3 regions of the Cellulosimicrobium sp. 72-3 genome follow, and region 1 is predicted to be linked to each of the others. Evidence: predicted binding sites of a transcription regulator. Region 1 holds the regulator's gene; each other region holds the start of a gene.
What was found. The regulator LexA, encoded in region 1, represses DNA repair genes until DNA is damaged. The targets are predictions, from matches to a motif close to TCGAACANNTGTTCGA.

Region 1 (3,271 bases):
CGTCGTCGGTGGCCTCGGCCGCCGCACGGCCCGCCGCCGCCTCGCGCTCCTCCCGGTCGACGCGCAGCGACGTGATGGCGCTCTCGAAGTCCTCGAGCGAGTCGAACGCCTGGTAGACGCTCGCGAAGCGCAGGTAGGCGACCTCGTCGAGCTCACGCAGCGGCCCGAGGATCGCGAGACCGATCTCGTAGGCGTCGAGCTCGGCGCTCCCGCTCGCGCGGATGGTCTCCTCGACGCGCTGCGCGAGGACGGCGAGGTCGTCCTCATTCACCGGGCGCCCCTGGCAGGCCTTGCGGACGCCGTTGACGATCTTCTCGCGCGAGAAGGGCTCGGTCACGCCGGACCGCTTGACCACGGACAGGCTGGCGGTCTCGATCGTGGTGAAGCGGCGGTTGCACTCCGGGCACTGGCGTCGCCGGCGGATGGAGGCACCGTCGTCGGACGTGCGGGAGTCGACGACGCGGGAGTCCGCGTGACGGCAGAACGGGCAGTGCATGGCGGGCTCCTCCGCGGGTCGCGCCGACAGGTCGGCGCGACGAACGTATGTCGTCGCGGGCGCGCGGTGCAACACGCCGACGACGCGCCCGGCCCTGGGCAGCAGAACGGGGGCGGTCGAAGTCGACCGCCCCCGTCGGGACGCCCCCGTCCCCATCTCGCGCGCGACTCGCCTCGCGCGCGGCGACGTGCACAGGAGTCGCGGTGGTCCGCACACTCCTCGCCTCGTCCGCCCAGCCCCCCAGCCGGCGTGTGAGGTGACTAACTTAGGCGGACCTAAGGCGCCGGCGCAACCCTCGGCCGCAACCTGTCGCGCGTCGGCGCCGTGTGCTGCGTCACAGGACCTGGACCGCCGCCCGCGCGTCGCGTCACCGCTCGGCGACCGGGAGCAGGATGGTCTGGCCGGCCTGCACGCCGGACGAGGACAGGCCGTTCAGCTCCACGAGCCCGCTGACCACCTCACGGAGGTCTTCCCCCGGGGTCGCGACGCCCTGGGCGAGCTCCCACAGCGTCTCCCCCGCGCTCACGACGTGGACGCGGACCTCGACCGGCTCCCCGGGCCCGCTCGCGACGGCCAGCCCGACCCGCGCCGCGAGGACGAGCACGACGGCCACGAGGAGCACGAGGACCGCACGGCCGCGTCGCGTGAGCCGCAGCGGAGCCTCCGGGCGGGCGCCTCGCTCCGCTGCGCCGCCCCGCCCGAGCGCGGACGGCGCTGCCGTCGCCATCGCCACCGTGTCCATGTCCCCTCCGTCCCGGCCCGCGAGCCCGATCGCCTTCCCCGGTCGATCGGACCCGCGCGCCCGTCTCATCTCCACGCCGACCCGTTGCGGTCGAACACCTGTACGTAGAACATCTGTACGAAGGTCTATCACGAACGGCCGACAGAGTCGAGACATGCTCGAACAGGTGTTTGATTCGTGTCGCATCCTCCCCTAGCCTGGGGTCAGGTCGGTTCGCCGGACATGTCCGCTCGGACCCGGAGGGGCGACCGAGGTCCCGGGGCACACGCCCCGGGGAGGGGAGGCCGCAGGCCCGGCTGGCGCCGGCGGCACGCGACGGACGAGGGCGGAGCGACCATGGCGGGACGAGGCACGGACAGGGCACGGGGGCTCGCCGAGGTGCGCGAGCTGCCGGACGGGTCGGCAGGGGGTGACGGGCTCACCCCGCGCCAGCGGCTCGTGCTCGAGACCATCCGCGCGTGCGTCGAGCAGCGCGGCTACCCGCCGAGCATGCGCGAGATCGGCGAGGCCGTCGGGCTCACGAGCCCGTCCTCCGTCAAGCACCAGCTCACCACGCTCGAGCGCAAGGGGTTCCTGCGGCGCGACCCGAACCGTCCGCGCGCCATCGAGGTGGTCCAGCCCGACGACGCCCGCCGCGCCACCCCGCTCGCGCCGGCCGGGACGGCCCCCGAGCCCGCGTACGACGAGGCCCACCCCGCGCCGTCGTACGTCCCCGTCGTCGGCCGCATCGCCGCCGGTGGCCCCATCCTCGCGGAGCAGGTCGTGGAGGACGTCTTCCCGCTGCCGCGCCAGCTCGTGGGCGAGGGAGAACTCTTCCTCCTGCGCGTCCAGGGCGACTCAATGATCGACGCCGCGATCTGCGACGGCGACTGGGTCGTCGTGCGGCGCCAGCCGGTCGCGGAGAACGGCGAGATCGTGGCCGCCATGATCGACGGCGAGGCCACCGTGAAGAGCCTGCGGCGCGCCGACGGCCACGTGTGGCTCATGCCGCACAACGCCGCGTACGACCCGATCCCCGGCGACGACGCCCAGGTGCTGGGGCGCGTCGTCTCCGTCCTGCGCAGCCTCTGAACGGTCCCCGAGCGGCTCCGGGCGCCCCTCCGGGCAGGCTTGGGACACGACGAGAGCCGGGCGGTCCCTCGACCGCCCGGCTCTCGTCGTGCCGGGCCCGACGGGCCCGTGGCTCAGAGCCCGAAGCGTCGCGCGACCGCGCGCAGCGACTCCGCGGACGAGCGCAGGCCTGCGAGCTCGTCGTCCGCCAGCGGGACCTCGACGCGCTCCGTCGCGCCCCGGCGGTCGACGAGCGTCGGGAGCGACAGGCAGACGTCCTCGAGCCCGTAGATGCCGTCGAGGAGCGTCGACACGGGCAGCACCCGGTGCTCGTCGGCGAGCACCGCCTCGATGATCCGGGTGCCCGCGAGCCCGACCGCGTAGTTGGTCGCGCCCTTGCCCTCGATGATCCGGTAGGCCGACTGCACGACCTCGCGCGCGATCTCGTCGCGCACGTCGCCCGTGAGCGGTCCCCGACCGCCGATGCCCTGCCACTCGAGCAGCGGCGCGCCGCCGATCGTCGCGGAGCTCCAGAGCGGGATCTCGCTGTCGCCGTGCTCCCCCGCGATGTACGCGTGCACGTTCTGCACCGCGACACCGCAGTGCTGCGCCACGAGGAACCGCAGCCGCGAGGAGTCGAGCACGGTGCCGCTGCCGAAGAGCTGCGTCGGGGGCAGCCCCGAGAACTTGAGCGCCGCGTACGTGACGATGTCGACGGGGTTGGTCACCATGACGTAGACGGCGTCCGGGGCCACCTCCACGAGGCCCGGCAGGATAGTCCGCATGAGCCCGATCGTGCCCTCGGCGAGGTCGAGGCGCGTCTGACCCGGCTTCTGCTTGGCGCCGGCCGTGACCACGACGACGTCGGCCCCCGCGCACACCGCGACGTCGTCGGACCCCTCGACGCGCGCCATGGGCATGAACTGGATGCCGTGCTGGAGGTCGAGGACCTCGGCCTCGACCTTCGCGCGGTTGACGTCGAG
Region 2 (3,271 bases), 610 kb from region 1:
ACCTGCACGCTGCGCGACCTCGTCCCCGAGGGCGCGACGGCGCGCGCGGAGGCCGACCCCGAGGTGGCCCGGCTCAAGGCGTCCGCCGAGCTCGTCGCCGCGATCGAGCCCGCCGTGCAGTTCTCCGAACGTCCGCCCGCCGAGGGCATGGAGGTCGAGACGCCGTGGGCCGGCGTCTGGCTCTCCACCGCCGACTGGGCGGAGGCGTTCGAGTCCGTCGACCCGGGCACCCCGCACAACGAGGCGCGCGACGACGTCTGGGCCGCGCTCGTCGAGATCCTCGTGGACAAGGCCTGCGGGGGAGCCGCGGAGGACGGCGTCGACGTCGAGGCCGACGACGTGCGCCGCGCCCTGCGCGGCCACCGCGGGCTCGGTGCCGCGTTCGACCGCGCCTGGCCGCTCGTCGAGCCGACGGACCTCGTGGCCGACCTGTGGTCCGTACCGGCCTACCTGCGCCTGTGCGCGCCGTCGCTCACCCCCGAGCAGGTGCGCGCGCTCCAGCGCCCGGACGCGTACGCGTGGACGACGGCGGACCTCCCGCTGCTCGACGCCGCGCGCCGTCGGCTCGGCGACCCGGAGGCGTCGCGCCGACGCCGCCGCAACGAGGCCGCCGTGGCGGCGGAGCGCGCGCGCATGGACGACGTCGTCGACCACCTCGTGGCGACCGACGACAGCGAGCTCGGGGTCATGCAGATGCTCCGCGGCGAGGACCTGCGCGACGCGCTGGTGGACGACGGCGCGCTCGTCGTCGCGACGCCGGACCGCCTCGCGGGGCCCTTCGCGCACGTCGTCGTCGACGAGGCGCAGGAGCTCACCGACGCCGAGTGGCAGATGGTCCTCAGCCGCTGCCCGTCGCGCAGCGTCACGGTCGTCGGGGACCGGGCCCAGGCCCGCCACGGCTTCCCCGAGGGCTGGCGCGAGCGGCTCGCGCGCGTGGGCTTCGCCCGCGTCGAGGAGGCGTCGCTGAGCATCAACTACCGCACGCCGCGGGAGATCATGGCCGAGGCGGAGCCCGTCGTCCGGGCCGCGATCCCGGACGCGAACGTCCCGACGTCGGTGCGCAGCACGGGCGTGCCCGTCGCCCACGGGGCGGTCGCGGACCTCGACGCGGTCCTCGGCGCGTGGCTCGCCGAGCACGCGGACGGCACGGCGTGCGTCATCGGTGCCACCGAGCAGTCCGAGCAGTCCGAGCAGTCCGAGCCGTCCGGGACGTCCGGCGAGGAGTCGGACGGCAGGGTCGGTGACGTCGGTGGCGAGGGCGAGGGGTCCGCGCGGGTGCGGTGGCTCACGCCCGAGACGGCGAAGGGCCTCGAGTTCGACCTCGTGGTGCTCGTCGAGCCGCAAGCGTTCGGCGACGGCGTCGAGGGCGCGGTCGACCGCTACGTCGCGATGACGCGCGCGACGCAGCGGCTCGTCGTCCTGGATCGCTGAGCACCGGGCGTCGAGCACGACCTGGCGGTCGTCAGGCCGCCCGCGGCGACCGCCAGGTCGTGCTCGGCAGGGTGGGACGGGTCAGGCGACCGGGACGGCCAGGTCCTCGACGACCTCGACACCGGGCAGGCGGCCCAGCAGGTCGCCGGGGAGCAGCAGCTTCGAGCGCCGCACGCCGCTGCCGATCAGCGCGAGCGCGCCGTCGGTCACGACGCGGGAGTCGACGAGCACGCGCCACCCCTCGGGCAGCCCGACGGGCGTGATGCCGCCGTACTCCATCCCGGACTCGGCCGTCGCGCGGTCGGTCGGCAGGAACGACGCCTTGCGCACGTCGAGCAGCTTGCGGACGCGCGTGTTGACGTCGGCGCGCGTGTGCGCCCGCACGACGGCGGCGGCGATCCGCTCGTCGCCCGCCCGCGTGCCGCCCACGACGACGCAGTTCGCCGACGCCTCGACGGGCAGGTCGAACGCGGCGTTGAGCGTCGCGGTGTCCGCGAGGTCGGGGTCGATCTCCGTCACGGCGACGAGCGTCGCGACGTCCGGGTCGACGTCGGCCCACCGACGCAGCGCGTCGGCGGTCACAGGGGCGACGAGGTCGAGGTGGTCGAGCGCCGGCTCCCAGGTGAGCGAGCCGAGCGTGGGCAGGGTCGTGCGGGCGTCCATGGCGTCAGCCTGCCACCCCGGCGGGCCGCCGCGCGGGAGAGGCCGGATGCCGAACACACCCCCGGAGCCCCTCGAGCCCGCCGTGCATGCGGTCGCAGCCCGTGCCGCCCGCCGGACGGGCGACAGCCGCATGGTCGGCGGGGGAGGAGGGTCAGGTAGAGGTCGAGGGTTTCGGGCAAGTCTCCAGTGGGGGTCGAAGGTTGGGGTGGGCATCTCGGACGAAGCAGGCGCCTCCGACCTGCGGAGTTGACACCTCGGAGCGGCGGTCGTTCACTGGAAGTACTCGAACGTTTGTTCGAACATTCAGCGGGTGCAGCACACCGCCCGCAGCAGTCGACGCGCGGTGCGCGTCCCGTCCGAGCAGCATCCCGGGAGGCGAGATGACCCTTCTCGCCGACCCCGCCGAGCGGGCGGGGGCACCAGGCCCGACGGGTGCGGCCGTCGACAAGGCCGAGCGCGCCCGTGCCGTCCTGCGCCGTGCGGAGGAGCGTACGGGCGTCCGCCGACACCGTCCCGTCGTCGCCCCCGCGGCCCCGGAACCGCTCACCGCCCCGGCGGCACCGGCCGTCGTCCCACGCACCGAGACCGCCCCGCGTGCCGGCACCGTCCCGCGCGCCGGCACCGCACTCCTCGCCGAGGTCGCCCCGCTCGCGGACGCCGCCGCCTCGCCGGTCGTGCGGCCCGCCCCCGCGCCGCCCGACCCTCCGGCGCGCGCCCGCACCCGCCACGTCCGGACCTCGGGCGCGAGCCGGGACGCGGGCACGGACGAGCGGGTATGGCCGGTGCACGACGCGCTCGCGCCGTTCCTCCCGCTCGGCGCCCTGCAGCGCGGCACCGTGCTGGCGGTGCGCGGCTCGACGAGCCTCCTGCTCGCGCTCGTCGCGCGGCCGTCACGGGCCGGGGCGTGGACCGCCGCCGTCGGGTTCCCCGCCGTCGGGCTGCTCGCGGCCGCCGACGCCGGCGCCGACCTCGACCGCGTCGTGCTCGTCCCGCGGCCCGGCCCGGACGCGGCGCTCGCGATCTCGGCGCTCGTCGACGGCCTGGACGTCGTGGTCGTCGGGCCCGACGCCGCCCTCACCGACCCCGACCGACGGCGCCTGGCCGCGCGGGCGCGCGAGCGCGGGGCGCTGCTCGTCGCCGCGGGGACGTGGCCGGGCGCGCACGTCGCGCTCACCGT
Region 3 (3,271 bases), 440 kb from region 1:
TCGCGCGCTCCCAGCTCGAGCGACCCGAGGAACGCCGCGGCCTCGCGCAGGGGCAGGCGGCACACGTCCCAGATGGACCTGCCGCCGACCTTGACCGCGAGCACCTCCGGCTTGAGGCGCGCCCCCTGGCACACGGGGCACGGGACCTCGCGCATGAAGGCCTCGTACTTCTCCTTCGACCAGTCCGACTCGGTCTCGGTGTGCCGGCGCTCGAGGAAGGTGATGACGCCCTCGAACCCGGTCGAGTACTGCCGCTCACGGCCCCAGCGGTTCTTGTACCGCACGTGCACCTGGTGGTTCTGGCCGTGGAGAACGGCCTTCTTCGCCCGCTCGGGCAGCGCGCGCCACGGCGTGTCCATGGAGAAGCCCAGGTCGTCCGCGAGCGCCGTGAGGACGCGCTCGAAGTACTCCGACGAGATCTGCGCCCACGGCGCGACCGCGCCCTCGCGCAGAGACTTCTCGTCGTCCGGCACCACGAGGTCCGGGTCCACCTCGAGTCGGAACCCGATGCCCGTGCACTCCGGGCACGCGCCGTACGGCGCGTTGAAGGAGAACGTGCGCGGCTCGATCTCGTCGAGCGCGAGCTCGTGGTCGTTCGGGCACGCGCGCTTCTCCGAGAAACGGCGCTCCCGGGCCGGGTCGTCCGCGTCCGCGTCGACGAGCTCGACGACGACGAGCCCGCCCGCGAGCCCGAGGGCCGTCTCGACGGAGTCGGTGAGCCGGCGCTGGACGCCCTCGCGCGCGACGAGTCGGTCGACGACCACCTCGATGTCGTGCTTGAGCTTCTTCTCGAGCGCCGGGACGTCCGTGAGGGTGCGCACCTCGCCGTCGACGCGGGCGCGGGCGAAGCCCTTGGTCTGGAGCTCCTTGAAGAGCTCGGAGTACTCGCCCTTGCGGCCGCGCACGACCGGGGCGAGGACCTGGTAGCGCGTGCCCTCGGGGAGCTCGAGGAGACGGTCGACGATCTGCTGCGGGGTCTGCGCGGTGACGCGCTCGCCGCACACCGGGCAGTGCTGCGTCCCGGCGCGCGAGAACAGCAGGCGCAGGTAGTCGTAGACCTCGGTGATGGTGCCGACGGTCGAGCGCGGGTTGCGGTTCGTGGACTTCTGGTCGATCGAGACCGCGGGCGACAGGCCCTCGATGAAGTCGACGTCCGGCTTGTCCATCTGGCCGAGGAACTGGCGCGCGTACGCGGACAGCGACTCGACGTACCGGCGCTGCCCCTCCGCGAAGATGGTGTCGAAGGCGAGCGACGACTTGCCCGAGCCGGAGAGCCCCGTGAAGACGATGAGCTTGTCGCGCGGGAGGTCGAGGTCGACGTTGCGCAGGTTGTGCTCGCGGGCACCGGAGATGACGAGGCGATTGCTCACCGCAGCATCGTACGGCCGACCACCCACACTCGCACAGGTGTTCGACGTCACCTCCGCACGGCAGCCGGCGAACGCACACGATCGCCCCACGTCCGGGCTCTCCGCCGTGACCCGGGTCACCGCGGCCGGGGTCGCGGCGCGCTGCCCGCCGCGAGCGGACGGCACACTGGGCGCATGACGTACACCGGACAGGTCGCCGTGGGCGGCCCGCACGACCTGCGACGGCTCGACGAGGTCGAGATCCGCAAGCTCGCCGTCGGGCCGCTCGCGAACGACGTCTACCTCCTCACGTGCCGGCGCACCGGTGCCCAGCTCCTCGTCGACGCCGCCGACGCGCCCGACGACGTGCTCGACCTCGTGCGGGCGGGCTCGCCGTCAGGACGGCTCGACGGCGTCGTCACGACGCACCGGCACGCCGACCATCTCCGGGCGCTCGCGCCGGTCGTCGCCGCGACGGGCGCGTCGTCGGCCGCCGGCGAGCCCGACGCGGACGCGGTCGCCGCGGCGTCCGGCGTGCCCGTCGGCCGCCGCCTGCGGCACGGGGACGTGCTGCGGGTGGGCGCGCTCGACTTCGAGGTCGTGGCGCTGCGCGGGCACACGCCGGGATCCGTCGCGCTCGCCTACCGCGAGCCGGACGACGTCGCCGAGCCCGAGGCCGTTCCTGGCCGGGTGCACCTGTTCACCGGGGACTCGCTCTTCCCCGGCGGGGTCGGGAACACCGACCGCGACCCGGCGCGGTTCGCGAGCCTGCTGTCCGACGTCGTCGGGCGGGTCTTCGACCGGTTCGACGACGCCACGTGGGTCTATCCCGGTCACGGCGCCGACACGACGCTCGGTGCCGAGCGGCCGCACCTCGCCGAGTGGCGCGAGCGGGGCTGGTAGCGCGGGTCTGGTAGCGGGCGGCCGGTGGCGTGCGGCCGGTAGCGGGCGGCAGGCAGCACCGGGCGCAGCCGAGGCGCGGACCCGGCCGCGCGCCGTCGGGCCGGCCTGGTTCACTGGCTCCATGCCGATCCACGCCGTCACCTACGTCTACGCCGACCGCAGCGCCGAGCTCGACGCCCTGCGACCCGAGCACCGCGCGTTCCTCGCCGCCCTCCACACCCGGGGCACGCTCCTCGCCTCCGGTCCGCTTCCCGCCCACGAGGGCGCGCCTGCCGGAGCGCTGCTGGTCCTCGACGGGGAGACGCCCGACGCCGTCGCCGCGGTCCTCGACGAGGACCCGTTCGCGCGCGCCGGGCTGGTCGCGCAGCGCGCGGTCCGCCCGTGGTCGCCGGTGATCGGCGACTGGGCGGACCGCGTCTGAGCCGGGCCGCGCGCTAGCGCCCGGCACCCCCACGGGGGACCCCGCCGCCCTGCGGCGGGGTCTCCCCGGCGGCGGGCGCCTCGTCGGTCACGGTCTCCGTGGCGTCCTCCGTGACGTCTTCCGTGGACGACGGCGCGGTCCCGGGCTCCTCGCCGTCCGCCGGCTCGCTCCGTGCGTGCAGCGCGCGGGTGCGCAGCAGGCTCGCGACGGTGGTGACCGCGAGCGCCCCGACGATCACCACGAGCGAGAGCCAGATGGGGACCGTCGGCACCGCCTCGAGGTGCTCGCCCCCGTTGATGAACGGCAGCGTGTTCTCGTGCAGCGCCTCGAGGATGAGCTTGACGCCGATGAACCCGAGGATGACGGCCAGGCCGATCGGCAGGTAGACCAGCCGCTCGAGCAGACCGCCCAGCAGGAAGTAGAGCTGGCGCAGCCCCATGAGGGCGAAGACGTTCGTCGTGAAGACGATGAACGGGTCCTGCGTGAGCCCGAAGATGGCCGGGATCGAGTCGAACGCGAACAGCAGGTCGGTGCTGCCGATCGCGAGGAACACGACGACGAGCGGCGTGAAGACCCGCTTGCCGTCCTCGACCGTGCG

Region 2: the regulator LexA is predicted to act here: its motif matches at 2,378-2,393, upstream of HKK73_RS10890 (YbaK/EbsC family protein).
Region 3: the regulator LexA is predicted to act here: its motif matches at 1,400-1,415, upstream of uvrA (excinuclease ABC subunit UvrA).

Annotation. Positions count from the first base shown of each region.
Region 1 covers NZ_CP053419.1:1,784,143-1,787,413, reverse strand. The annotation lists gene nrdR (transcriptional regulator NrdR) at 1-496, opposite strand, end outside; gene HKK73_RS08055 (LysM peptidoglycan-binding domain-containing protein) at 864-1,238, opposite strand; gene lexA (transcriptional repressor LexA) at 1,575-2,309, shown strand; gene HKK73_RS08045 (L-lactate dehydrogenase) at 2,423-3,271, opposite strand, start outside.
Region 2 covers NZ_CP053419.1:2,398,801-2,402,071, reverse strand. The annotation lists gene helR (RNA polymerase recycling motor ATPase HelR) at 1-1,431, shown strand, start outside; gene HKK73_RS10890 (YbaK/EbsC family protein) at 1,513-2,094, opposite strand; gene HKK73_RS10885 (hypothetical protein) at 2,475-3,271, shown strand, end outside.
Region 3 covers NZ_CP053419.1:2,225,663-2,228,933, forward strand. The annotation lists gene uvrA (excinuclease ABC subunit UvrA) at 1-1,370, opposite strand, end outside; gene HKK73_RS10130 (MBL fold metallo-hydrolase) at 1,545-2,252, shown strand; gene HKK73_RS10135 (YciI family protein) at 2,374-2,673, shown strand; gene HKK73_RS10140 (TerC family protein) at 2,687-3,271, opposite strand, start outside.